One region of the Exiguobacterium sp. s143 genome, then DNA from elsewhere that is predicted to be linked to it. Evidence: predicted binding sites of a transcription regulator. Region 1 holds the regulator's gene; each other region holds the start of a gene.
The links. Region 1 encodes Rex, which represses fermentation and respiration genes when NADH is low (regulators of the CRP and FNR family bind a similar motif). Its sites were predicted from a motif close to TTGTGAAATATTTCACAA; they were not measured.

Region 1 (3,188 bases):
GCGATTTGAATCGCCGGCTTCTCTTCCATCTCGATGACGACACGGACTTTATCCGATTGTTTGTAGTGCTTCTCTTGCCCCGATTTCTTCAGCGAGAGCGCTTGCGGTTTTTGACCCGTTGCTTTGTCTTGCGACGACAGTGCACCTTGCGCACTGACTAGATTGGAAGACGTCATTAAGACGGCTGCCATAAGTGCAATCTTCTTCTTCATGCGTTCGTTTTCCCCTTTTCTGTAAAACCATAGTAGTACTACTGATAAAACAGTTAAACGAAAATTCTGTATATTTAGTTTAATGAATTTAATGGAAATAAACAATTTATATTTGCCTATTTTTTTAATTTATTTGTTTTACGTGACATTTTATATTTTTAAGGAATTAAACTGGGAGTAAAATAAAAACTCCTCGACGCCTCGAGGAGTTGGATATTTGGTATTGGTGGAGACTATCGGGATCGAACCGACGACCTTTTGGCTGCCAGCCAAACGCTCTCCCAGCTGAGCTAAGCCCCCATGAATTATCTTTAGTATACGCATCGCTAACTGCTTTATCAATATAAAAATAACGCTTTCATAAAAAAGAATTCCTTCCAAAATCGTCGGAAGGAATTCACGATTCATTTATTCAATTCACGCATCAAATCCGCCTGTCGTTCAAGCTCTGCCTGTTGCTCGAGGATCAAGACCTTTTTGTACGTCCGCGCAGAAATCAAGATGCTGATCTCATAGAGAACGAACAATGGCACCGAGATCATCAAGTGTGACGTCACATCCGGCGGTGCGATCAATGCCGCAACGACGAACAGCACAAAGTACGCATATTTCCGATTCTTTCGCATGAAATATGGCGTCACGAGACCAAGACGCGTCAGGAACATCGTCACGACCGGCAATTGGAACAGAAGACCGAACGGCATCGTCAATCGGATTAAGAAACTGAAGTAGTTCTCCACTCCGATGACTTGTTCGATTCCAAGCTCTTTCCCGAGATCCGTTGAGACTTCAAGCAAGAAGGGAAGCAACCAGAAATACGAGAAGGCTACGCCAGCCAAAAATAGAAAGAAGATGACCGGAATATACGTCAATGTCGCTTTTTGCTCCTTGTCATAAAGTCCTGGTCGGACGAATGCCCAGAGTTGATACATCCAGAACGGTGACGCTAAAATCAGCGCAATGATGAACGCAAGATTTAAATACAACATTAAAGGATCGGCGACGTTGAAGGCATTCAAACCGATGCCGAGCTCTTTTAAGTCCGCTTGCAAGAAGCGAACGAGCGGTCGGACGAGCGGAAATGCGACAGCGAACAGGACGACGACGATGATAAGCGACCAGACGATCCGCTTACGCAGTTCGTCAAGGTGCGACGTCATGCTTTGCTCTTGATCAACCGTCATGATTCAATCACTTCTCTTTCGGTTCGTCCTTTTTATCGTCGTCCATGATGCCGTTCGTGGCATTCTTGAACTCTTTCAATGTCTGACCTGCAGCGCGTCCGAATTCTGGTAACTTCTTCGGTCCGAAAATGATCAATGCGACGACCGCGATTAATCCGATGCTCGCAGGTCCGATACCTAGTGTGAGCGGAATAAGGTTTTCCATTATGATTTCACTCCTTCAGCTGATTGCGAATAATGCTTCATGAAATAAACTAACGACTGCAACTCGATCGATAAATCAATGTGATGGACCCGGACGCTCGCTGGCACGTTCAACCGTGCAGGCGTAAAGTTCAGGATGCCTGTCACACCATACTCGACTAACTCATCCGCTACTGACTGCGCGAACTGGGATGGAACCGTCAAGATGGCAACATCGACCTGATTCGCTTCGATTTGTTCTTTCATGTCCGAAACATGATAGATTGGAACGTCATGCGTCGTTGTTCCGACCTTCTCTTCGTCCGCATCAAACGCAACGACTATCCGAGTACTATTATTCTTTAAAAAGTTATAATTTGCAAACGCTGTTCCGAGATGACCGACCCCGATTAAGGCAACATTCGTCACCTCATCTTGATTCAAGGTTTTGCGGAAAAACGTTAAGAGATGTTGAACGTTGTATCCATACCCCTTCTTCCCTAATGCCCCAAAGTAGGAAAAATCGCGACGAATCGTTGCTGAATCAACCTTCACCGCCTCGCTTAACTCAGCAGAAGAGACGCGGAGCTTGCCTGAATTGTATAAACTTTGGATGAAGCGATAATATAGCGGCAACCGTTTTGCTGTCGCTTGTGGAATTTTTGTGTCTGGTCCATTCATCCTGCAGTTCCCCCTTCGGCCACATCCATCGTGGCACCCAAATCTTTGCAAAAAGCTTTCTACTCTCCTTGATTGTAAACCACTTCACATAGAGTCACAAATAATATATTCCGCAGGACCTCGCGCTTTTGTTCGTGATAGACTAAAGGGTGGAAGGATGGATGGAAATGATACTCTTACAAGTCAACCAACTCTCGAAATCATTCGGCGTCGAGCCGATTTTAGAAAATATCAAATTGGAAGTACAAGAGCGGGACCGGATTGCGCTCGTCGGACGAAACGGTGCCGGTAAATCGACCTTGCTCAAAATCATCGCTGGCGAACTCAGTCATGACTCGGGTGACATCATGAAAGGCAAGGATGTCAAAATCGGTTATCTCGCGCAAGACAGTGGTCTCGAATCGAACGAGACGATCTGGAACGAGATGCTGACCGTCTTTGAACATCTCCAAGAACAAGAACGGACATTGCGCCGGATGGAAATCGAAATGGGTATGGAGCATATCTTGAACGACCCGGTCGCTTACGATCGTCTCTTGAAGACATACGATCAAGCGCAACACGACTTCTCAGAAGCGGGTGGTTATCAGTTCGAAGCAAATATCCGCTCCGTTTTGCACGGCATGCGCTTTTATCCGGATGATTACTCGCGCCGGATTCAGACATTATCCGGTGGTCAACGGACACGGCTTGCCTTAGCAAAGATGCTCCTGCAAGCACCAGAGCTCCTCATTCTCGATGAGCCGACCAACCACCTCGATATCGATACGCTTGCTTGGCTTGAAAGCTACCTCGGTGGTTATCGTGGTGCCGTCCTGATCGTCTCGCACGACCGGTACTTCCTCGACCAAGTCGTCAATGTCGTCTACGAACTGTCGCGCAATGTCTGTCGTAAGTTCACGGGGAACTATACGAAGTACTTGGAGCA
Region 2 (3,188 bases), on a different contig from region 1:
CTACATGGTCTATTTCGCCATTGCGTCATTACTTGTCATCACAGGCTATTTGTTAAAACGACTCGTACTGAAGCGCTAAATACCAAAAAAACCTGTGTTCTGCTTGCGCGGAACACAGGTTTTCGTTATTTAAAAGCTTCTTATGAACGGAACATCGTCGGATCATCTGGAACGTTCTCCAGGTAAGCGATCCGTCCGTTTTCATCGAGACGTGCGATATCTTTTCCGTCTTGTGTGAAGACACTACCGTCTGCTCGTTTTCCGCAAACTGCCCAGCGTGTTTCATACGTTCCTGGTGTTGTTTCTTCCCAGCCCGCATACATATGCTTAATATCCTGATTCGCCGTGAACACATGACGGACGAACTGTTTCCAGGCGTCGATGCCGTGCTTTGGTTGTCCGTTCAGAACGAACGTGATGTCTGTCGTGAATAAGGAAACGAGATCCTCAAAAGCTTGTGCGTCCGTGCGTGACGCGTCGAATAAGTCAAAATAACGATTCAATACCATAGTAAAAACCTCTTTCTGTTCATTAAAGTGTCATCATCCGGTCTGTGATTAACGCATGCAACCGTTCTAAATGTTTCGGTGGACAGGAGGCATCGATTGCTTGACGGATCGAGCCGATCGATTCGCGCTTTAACGTCGATTGCCACGCCTCTTCCGCCTCTGTCATTAGATTCGAGAGTAGACCGATTTCCTGTTCCTGAATTCCCATCAAATCCTCGAAGACACCGCTTGACGCATACAACGTCTGTTTGCCCTCGATTGCCTGATAGACATCAAAGATTTGAATTTCGTCTGCCGGACGCCGTAAACGAAAGCCGCCTTTGACACCCGGTACGGAATACAACAGATCCGCTTGGACGAGTTTTCGTAAGAGCTTTTGGAAATAAGTCGGCGAGGCACCAAGTTGCTGGCTGATGAATTCACCGGGCAACACAGCGCGATCCGGAAGGAAGGTCAAGAGCAACATCGCGTAGACAGATTGCTCGACCCCGGTTTTCATTTGCATGAGAAGTCCCCTTTCGTTAAACGTAGATAATGTATATCCATAATAGTTTTATTCGAAAGAATTGTCGAGTCATATGCTCTCACAAAACCGTCACACCTTTTCGACAGCATCTGCATGGCATCCCCGTTCCGGATTCGGTATACTAAATGTACGATATGTGAAAATATTCACTAAAAGTCGTTCACACTTTGTGAAAGGACGTTTGTATATGAATCCATTAAAAGGAATCGTTCAGATTCCACGTAGTATTCTCATTCAATTCATCATGGCAGCTTTCCTGATGGGGGTTGCGGTCGTTGGTCAATCGTATGGTATCGTGTTGACGGTCGATCGGATTTTCCTGAAGGAACAACCGTTTGAAGCCGTCATTCCGTTACTACTCGTCGTCCTCGGGATGCTGTTGCTCCGGGTCGCCGTGACGTATTGGAACGGTCGTCTCGGTACGACGTTATCGGCACACATGAAGCAGGCGCTTCGGGAAGCACTCGTCGCGAAATACACAGGTCGTTCGGTCGAGATGATGCTACAAGGGCAAGCGGGACAGAAGGTCAGTGTTTTGCTCGACGCTGTAGACGAGATGGACAGCTATTATAGTCAATACTTGCCGAAAGTCGTTCAGACGACGATTGTTCCCTTGATGGTCTTGATCGCAGCATTCAGCTATGACTGGATCACCGGTCTCGTCATGATGATCACAGCACCGTTCATTCCATTGTTCTACATCATCATCGGCATCATGACGCAAAAGCGGGCCGATGCTCAACTCGAGAAGATGACGGCATTCTCGGGAACGTTTCTTGATACATTGCAAGGACTGACGACCTTGAAGTTATTTGGTCGTGCGAAACGACAACGTGACGTCATCGAAAAAAGTAGTCTTGATTTCCGGGATGCGACGTTAACGGTCTTGAAGCTCGCCTTCTTGTCGTCGTTGATGCTTGAGTTCATCTCGATGCTCAGCATGGGAATGATTGCACTTGAAGTCAGTCTGCGCTTGATTCTGTTCCAAAGCATCACCTTCATCCCGGCGTTCCTGATGCTCGTGTTGGCACCAGAGTACTATCTTGCCTTAAAAGAGATGGGTGCTGCCTTCCATACAGGACGCGGTAGTGTCGCGGCAGCGAAACAGATTGCAGCCGAACTAACGACAGACGATCGTCCTGTTGCCTTTGGTCAATCAGAACTTGCGATGAACCGTCCACCACGAATCGTTTTGGATGAAGTTGATTTTACGTATCAAGAAGGACGTTTTGCCTTACAAGACGTGACACTTGCGATTGAACCGTATCAAAAGGTGGCGTTGATTGGTCGCAGTGGTGCCGGTAAGTCGACTGTCTTACAGTTGATTGCCGGACTCGCGGATCCAAAAGAAGGACGGATTCTGCTCGACGGGATTAATCGCAGTCAGGTGGAGGAAGCGAGCTGGTTCCGTCAGTTGAGCTACATCTCGCAGCATCCGTATTTGTATGCCGGAACGCTGGCAGAAAACATCGCGATCGGTGAACTCCGTCAAGCGACGCCGGAAGAGATTTTTGAGGCGGCGCAGGCAGCAGGGCTCGAGGAGCTGATTGCGACGTTACCTGAAGGGATCGACACGGTGATCGGAGAAGGTGGACGTGGTCTATCAGGTGGCGAGAAACAGCGCGTTGCGCTGGCACGAGCGTTCTTGAAACGACCGAACGTCATCGTCTTTGATGAACCGACGACAGGACTCGACGTCAAAACGGAGCGATTGCTTCAACAAGCGATCGAACAGCTTGGACAAGCAGCGACAGTCATTACTGTCGCACACCGCCTGCATACGATCGAGCGCTCAGATCAAATCGTCGTCCTCGATGGCGGACGAATCGTCGATCGTGGCACTCACGATGAACTGCTTGGACGTGATTCGGAATATGCTCGGATGCGCAGCGTCCAGAGAGGGGAGGAAACACGATGAAGGAACTACTAGGAGTCTTTCGGTTGATGGTGCATCAAAAACGCGATATCGCCTGGTCGATCTTCTTCGGTGTCCTCGCCGGAGTGACAGCGGTCGGTTTATTCGCAGCAAGTGGATACCTGATTTCAAAGGCAGCCTTGTTGCCACCGATCCAGACGCTTGCTGTCTTGATTGCGCTGCAAAAAATCTCGAGTCTGACGCGCGCCGTCAGTCGGTATGCGGAACGTTATTATTC
Region 3 (3,188 bases), on a different contig from region 1:
GAGTCACTCATACCACTCTCATAGATTTGATCCGCTTCGTCCAAGACGATCAATTTCACCTTATGCATCTTCAGCTTCTTCGAATCGATCAACTCAACGAGACGCCCTGGCGTTCCAACAATGATTTGTGGTTTTTTCTTCAATCGTTCATATTGTCGTTTTAATTCAACACCACCAATGAATGCACCGGATTTGATACCACTTCCTTGAGCAAACAATTGAATGACTTGATGAATTTGCATGACGAGTTCCCGTGTTGGTGCCGTGATCACGACTTGCACGTGTGGTTCTTCTACTTCAATCTTTTCTAAAGCTGGAATGACATAGGCAAGCGTCTTCCCTGTTCCTGTCGGCGCTTCCGCCAGGACATCTTTTCCTTCGCGCAACAACGGAATCGCTTGTTCTTGAACAGGCATCAACTCCGTAAAGCGTGCGCGTTCCCATGCTTCCTGTAAAAATGGTTTTGTAAAGTTCATAACGATTTCTCCTACTCTCTTAATTCCATCATGCCGTTACGTATTCGACATGATCTCCTGATGCATCACGGTATCCCCGTAATGTCTGTGTATATTCATTTCCTGCGTCGAGCAATCGAATATGGAATCGAATCTCGCTTTCACCGGCTTCTTCTTCTAAAATTTCGAATCCTTGGATGACACGATCCTGTAATTCTGCAGCGAGTGCCGGGTACTCCGCAAGACTCGCATACGTCGCTTTTACGTCAACCGGACGACGAACAAGCGCAATCCAATACGATTCATCATAGCCGATAAAGTCTTCATAATCAAAATCATCTTCAAACCGAATCCAGAATCCATCATTTTCGAATTCCGTGATCATTCCCGTTCGCGTTGAACCGTCCGATCCGATTTTCAGCGAGACCCAGTCTCCTGACTGATACTCTCCTTGTTGTGTTAATGATACATACTCCATTTGGCACACCTCCACGTTCTATATTCCCTTTTTCATTGTCAACGATACGTCTTAAAAATACAAGGCACCGTAGCGTGACATTCCTCACAGTTTCAACTGTTCTAGTGAATCTTTTTCAAATCAACTCATACAGTTTCCAAAAAACCTTGAATTAGCAATCTAAAACTGTTTTTTTTAAACTATTTTCATATGAATACAGAAATAAAGAAAGCCCGTCATATCAACGTTTGTCAACTTGTTAAAACATTCACATGAACGTAAAGGGAATCACCCCTTCCTTTTGTTACACTATTCACATAAGGAACTGATGATTAGCTCAATATTAAAGGAGTGGTATCCATGTTATTAGAAAAAACGAGTGCTTGGACGAACTTTACGTCTGGTGAATGGGTAAAGACGATTGATGTCGCAGACTTCATCCGACTCAATCGCACGGAATATACAGGAGATGATCACTTTTTAGTCGGTCCGACGCAAGCAACGGAACGTCTCTGGCAACAAATTCTACAGCTGACGAATGAAGAGCGACAACGTGGTGGTGTGTATGCCGTCGATGCTAAAACACCATCAACGATCCTCTCGCATGATGCAGGGTATCTGAATCGTTCACTCGAAAAAATCGTCGGTTTACAGACAGACGAACCGTTTAAACGTTCGATTCATCCGAGCGGTGGGATTCGGATGGTGAATGATGCCCTAGCTGCGTATGGCTTTGAAGCAGACGAGACCGTCACGAAAACTTTCAGCGAGTACCGGAAGACACATAACCAAGGGGTTTTCGATGCCTATACCCCTGAGATGCGCGCTGCACGTAAAGCCGGTATTATCACCGGATTACCTGATGCTTATGGTCGCGGACGGATCATCGGTGACTATCGTCGTGTTGCTTTGTACGGAACGGCACGCTTGATCGAAGAACGTAAGAAGGATTTAAAGGCACGTGGCGGGTTCTTATCTGAATCGATGATTCGCGACCGTGAAGAGATGAATGAACAGTTGCGCGCATTAACGGAATTGACCGAGCTTGGAGCTCGCTATGGTTTCGATCTCTCCCGCCCTGCAGAAACAGCACAAGAAGCATTCCAGTGGGTCTATCTTGCCTATCTTGCTGCCATCAAAGAGCAAAACGGGGCAGCCATGTCACTCGGTCGAGTCTCGACGTTCCTTGATATTTATGTCGAACGTGATCTTGCGGCTGGTCGCTTGACGGAAGAGACTGCACAAGAACTCGTCGATCATTTCGTCATGAAGCTTCGGATCGTTAAGTTCTTACGGACACCAGACTACAACGATCTGTTCTCAGGTGATCCGACGTGGGTAACGGAATCAATCGGTGGAATGAGTGAAGATGGACGATCAAACGTCACGAAAAGTTCATTCCGCTTCTTACACACTCTCTCGACACTTGGTCCGGCACCGGAACCGAATCTAACCGTTCTCTGGTCTACTCAGCTTCCACGCGGATTCAAGGAATTCTGTGCGAAGATGTCGATCGTTTCAAGCTCGATTCAATATGAAAACGATGATTTGATGTTACCGGTTTATGGAGATGATTACGGCATCGCTTGTTGTGTCTCCGCGATGAAGATCGGGAAACAGATGCAGTTCTTCGGTGCGCGAGCAAACCTGGCAAAAGCATTACTCTATACGATCAATGGCGGAATGGACGAGAAGCTCAAAATCCAAGTTGCCCCAGCTACACCACTGATGCTCGATGAAGTACTCGATTACGAAACCGTCATGGCGGCTTATGATCGTCAACTCGATTGGCTCGCAGAACTGTACGTCAACACACTGAATGTCATCCACTACATGCATGATAAGTATAGCTACGAACGGATTGAAATGGCTTTACATGATCCAGAAATCTTACGGACGATGGCATGCGGTATCGCTGGTTTATCGGTCGTCGCTGACAGTCTATCCGCCATCCGTTACGCAACAGTTCGTCCAATCCGAGATGCGGATGGGATTGCAGTTGATTTCAAGATCGAAGGCGAGTTTCCGAAGTTCGGGAATAACGATGAACGGGTGGATCAGATGGCGGTCGATCTCGTCACACTGTTCATGGAGAAAATCCGTAAACATCCAACGTATCGCAATGCCCTTCCGACGCAGTCTGTCCTGACGATTACTTCAAACGTCGTCTACGGTAAAAAAACAGGAAATACGCCAGATGGACGCCGTGCGGGTGAACCATTCGCACCGGGTGCTAACCCGATGCATGGACGTGACACTAAAGGAGCTGTCGCCGC
Region 4 (3,188 bases), 770 kb from region 1:
TGGCAAGATCGGTTCGCAAGTCCACCATCTCGGACGTTGGTCGTCGATCAAATCGAGACATGTAAGCAGATGGCTCTACATGGAATTGGATTTGCGATTTTACCCGAGTCGACGATTCAGCATTCGAATGAAGTCATGCAGCTTCCTTTAAAAACATCGTCTGGAAAAATATTAAAGCGAGATACATGGATTTTGTCTACGGAATCGATGCTTGAACTAAAACAAGTTCAAGCATTTTGGGACATCGTAAAAGAAGAAGGAGGAAGTCAGTCAGATGGAATACGCCATTGAAATGCGGCGCGCGCTTCATAAAATACCAGAACCAGGGTTCAAGGAATTTAAGACGCAAGCTTTTATATTGGAACAAATTCGTGCTTATCCACCAGATCGTGTCACGTATGACACGTTTGAAACAGGTGTTTTCGTTCGAGTGAAAGGATTGACTGGAAATCGGACGATTGGGTACCGGGCAGACATTGATGGGTTACCAATTGAAGAAGCGACAGGTCTTCCATTTTGCTCGGAACATCCAGGCTTCATGCATGCCTGTGGTCACGATATGCACACATCGATTGCGTTAGGGTTGATGAAACGAATCATTGAATTGCCGGTCATGGATGATGTCGTCTTTTTATTCCAACCAGCGGAAGAAGGTCCGGGCGGGGCTGAACCAATGATTAAAAGTCCGTTGTTTGAAAAATATCGTCCAAGTGAGATGTATGGTCTTCATGTTGCACCGGAATATCCAGTCGGTACGATTGCGAGCCGTCCCGGCGTCTTGTTCGCGAGTGCTCGAGAAGTTCATATAACGATTTATGGTCAAAGTGGTCACGCGGCCTTTCCTCATTTGACGATTGATACGGTCGTCGCGCAAGCAGCCTTGATCATGCAACTGCAAACAATCGTCAGTCGATCGATCAATCCGATGAACTGTAGCGTCATTACGATTGGAAAGGTCGATGCCGGGATTCGGGAAAACGTCATCGCCGGTAGAGCTGTTCTTGACGGTACGATGCGCGCACTCAATGGAGAAGACATGGAAAAACTGGAACGACGCGTTCGTGACATCATTCGAGGAATCGAAGCTTCGTTTGGCGTCAAGATTGATCTACAATTCGGAAATCGTTATTACGAGGTCGTCAATGACCGACACATCGTTGATAAATTTTCATCATTCGTCAAGATGAATGCGAACTACATTGAATGTGATGCAGCAATGACAGGAGAAGACTTCGGATTCATGTTGAAGGAAATTCCAGGGATGATGTTTTGGCTCGGAGTCGACAATCCGACATCTGGACTTCACCAACCAACCTTGAATCCGGATGAATCCGCGATTCCATTTGTGATTGATTTACTCGATCATTATTTCCGAGAATATGTTTAAAAAGTTTTATGAAATAATGAAGGACATTAAGCTTTCCCTTTCGAAATCAAGAATGGGAGAGCTTTTTATATATGTAAGAATAGGAGTTTTCGAACATTTTGTGAAAAAAATCACGTGCACATGTGAACAATTTGTTACATCAAACATTATAAACAGACATAAAGGGTTATGTTCTCTATGATACGGTTATAGACCATATAGAGAAGTATGTTTTAGGAAGAGGGGGCTATATACATGTTCAATGATCCCGTATTGCTCAGTCGATTGTTGACAGGGCTCACATTAGCGTTTCATATTATATTCGCGACGATTGGCGTCGGGGTACCACTCATGGTACTCGCTGCTGAATTCATCGGTCTGAAACGCAAAGATCCGGATTATATTTTATTAGCAAGACGGTGGACGCGTGGATACGTCGTTACCGTCGCAGTCGGTGTCGTGACAGGGACGGCCATCGGATTGCAATTATCACTACTTTGGCCGTCACTCATGCAAGTGGCTGGTCAAACGATCGCATTACCACTGTTCATGGAAACATTCGCATTCTTCTTTGAAGCGATTTTTCTCGGTATTTACCTGTATACATGGGATCGATTCAAAAACCCATGGTTACACTGGTTGATCGGGATTCCAGTCGTCATCGGTGCGACAGCATCAGCATTCTTCATTACGACGGTCAACTCCTTCATGAACTCACCAGAAGGATTTAAGATCGTCAATGGAACGCTAACGCAAATTGAACCATTAAAAGCAATGTTCAATACAGCAACACCTACAAAAGCAACACATGTCATCGTATCGGCTTATTTGACAGTCGCCTTCATCTTGGCGGCAATCGCGGCGTTCCACTTACTCCGCAAAAAAACACTCTCAGCAGCGGAAACAGCGTATCACAAAAAAGCACTTCGCTTAACGGTTATGGCTGGATTGATTTTTGCCTTCTCGACGGCACTTGTCGGGGACTTCTCAGGGAAATACTTGGCGAAATATCAGCCAGAGAAACTCGCGGCTGCTGAATGGCATTTTGAAACGACAAGTGAAGCAGAATTGATCTTTGGTGGGATACTTGATCAGCAAGAAGACGGCAGTTATGAAATCAAGGGAGCCGTCAAAATCCCATATGCACTCTCGATCCTTGCGGGTGGAGCTCCAGATACAGAAGTCATTGGTCTAAATGAGTTCGCAAAAGAAGATCAAGCACCGCTGATCGTTCACTATTTCTTCGATATCATGGTTTCGATTGGTATGTATTTGGCTGCCATCTCTGCCTTGTTCATCTTGGCATTCCGTTTGAAAAAATTAAATCCTTATAACAAATGGATTTTAAGAGGTGTCTTCATCGGTGGACCTCTGGCGATGATTTCCATTGAAGCAGGTTGGATGTATGCTGAAATTGGTCGCCAACCTTGGACACTTTACGGCATCATGCGGACAGCAGATGCGGCGACGACATCAACTGCCGTCGGTCCGATGTTGATTCTATTCAGTGCCTTGTACTTGATGCTCGGTACGATTTGTACAGTCGTATTATTACGGATGTTCAAGAAAAACCCGGTTGGAAAAGAACTTCAAGAACTTGCTGAAAACCACCACGCACGTGGGGAAGCTATGTTCGTGGATGATAACAAGTAAGGAGGGAACGATTTGGACGTTCAAACACTAGGAATTACGGTCCTCTGGACTTTCCTGTACGGATATCTCATCGTTGCCTCAATTGACTTCGGTGCTGGATTTTACGCCTTTTATTCAAAATATACGAAGCGGGATCATTTAACGAATCGATTGATTCTTCGTTATCTCT

Region 2: a site for Rex is predicted at 1,170-1,187, ahead of cydD (thiol reductant ABC exporter subunit CydD). Genes of this name have one in related genera too.
Region 3: a site for Rex is predicted at 1,169-1,186, ahead of pflB (formate C-acetyltransferase). Genes of this name have one in related genera too.
Region 4: a site for Rex is predicted at 1,486-1,503, ahead of KNQ03_RS04390 (cytochrome ubiquinol oxidase subunit I). Genes of this name have one in related genera too.

What each region holds. Positions count from the first base shown of each region.
Region 1 covers NZ_JACSMX010000001.1:1,564,263-1,567,450, forward strand. Annotated here, with positions in the region: gene KNQ03_RS08125 (S8 family serine peptidase) at 1-212, opposite strand, end outside; tRNA gene KNQ03_RS08130 (tRNA-Ala) at 437-512, opposite strand; gene tatC (twin-arginine translocase subunit TatC) at 617-1,396, opposite strand; gene KNQ03_RS08140 (twin-arginine translocase TatA/TatE family subunit) at 1,404-1,601, opposite strand; gene KNQ03_RS08145 (redox-sensing transcriptional repressor Rex) at 1,601-2,260, opposite strand; gene KNQ03_RS08150 (ATP-binding cassette domain-containing protein) at 2,428-3,188, shown strand, end outside.
Region 2 covers NZ_JACSMX010000003.1:37,309-40,496, forward strand. Annotated here, with positions in the region: gene KNQ03_RS11535 (hypothetical protein) at 1-79, shown strand, start outside; gene KNQ03_RS11540 (nuclear transport factor 2 family protein) at 141-509, opposite strand; gene KNQ03_RS11545 (Rrf2 family transcriptional regulator) at 532-1,014, opposite strand; gene cydD (thiol reductant ABC exporter subunit CydD) at 1,223-2,953, shown strand; gene cydC (thiol reductant ABC exporter subunit CydC) at 2,950-3,188, shown strand, end outside.
Region 3 covers NZ_JACSMX010000005.1:54,230-57,417, forward strand. Annotated here, with positions in the region: gene KNQ03_RS14380 (DEAD/DEAH box helicase) at 1-476, opposite strand, end outside; gene KNQ03_RS14385 (hypothetical protein) at 505-933, opposite strand; gene pflB (formate C-acetyltransferase) at 1,273-3,188, shown strand, end outside.
Region 4 covers NZ_JACSMX010000001.1:789,689-792,876, reverse strand. Annotated here, with positions in the region: gene KNQ03_RS04400 (transcriptional regulator CcpC) at 1-291, shown strand, start outside; gene KNQ03_RS04395 (N-acetyldiaminopimelate deacetylase) at 275-1,387, shown strand; gene KNQ03_RS04390 (cytochrome ubiquinol oxidase subunit I) at 1,622-3,019, shown strand; gene KNQ03_RS04385 (cytochrome d ubiquinol oxidase subunit II) at 3,032-3,188, shown strand, end outside.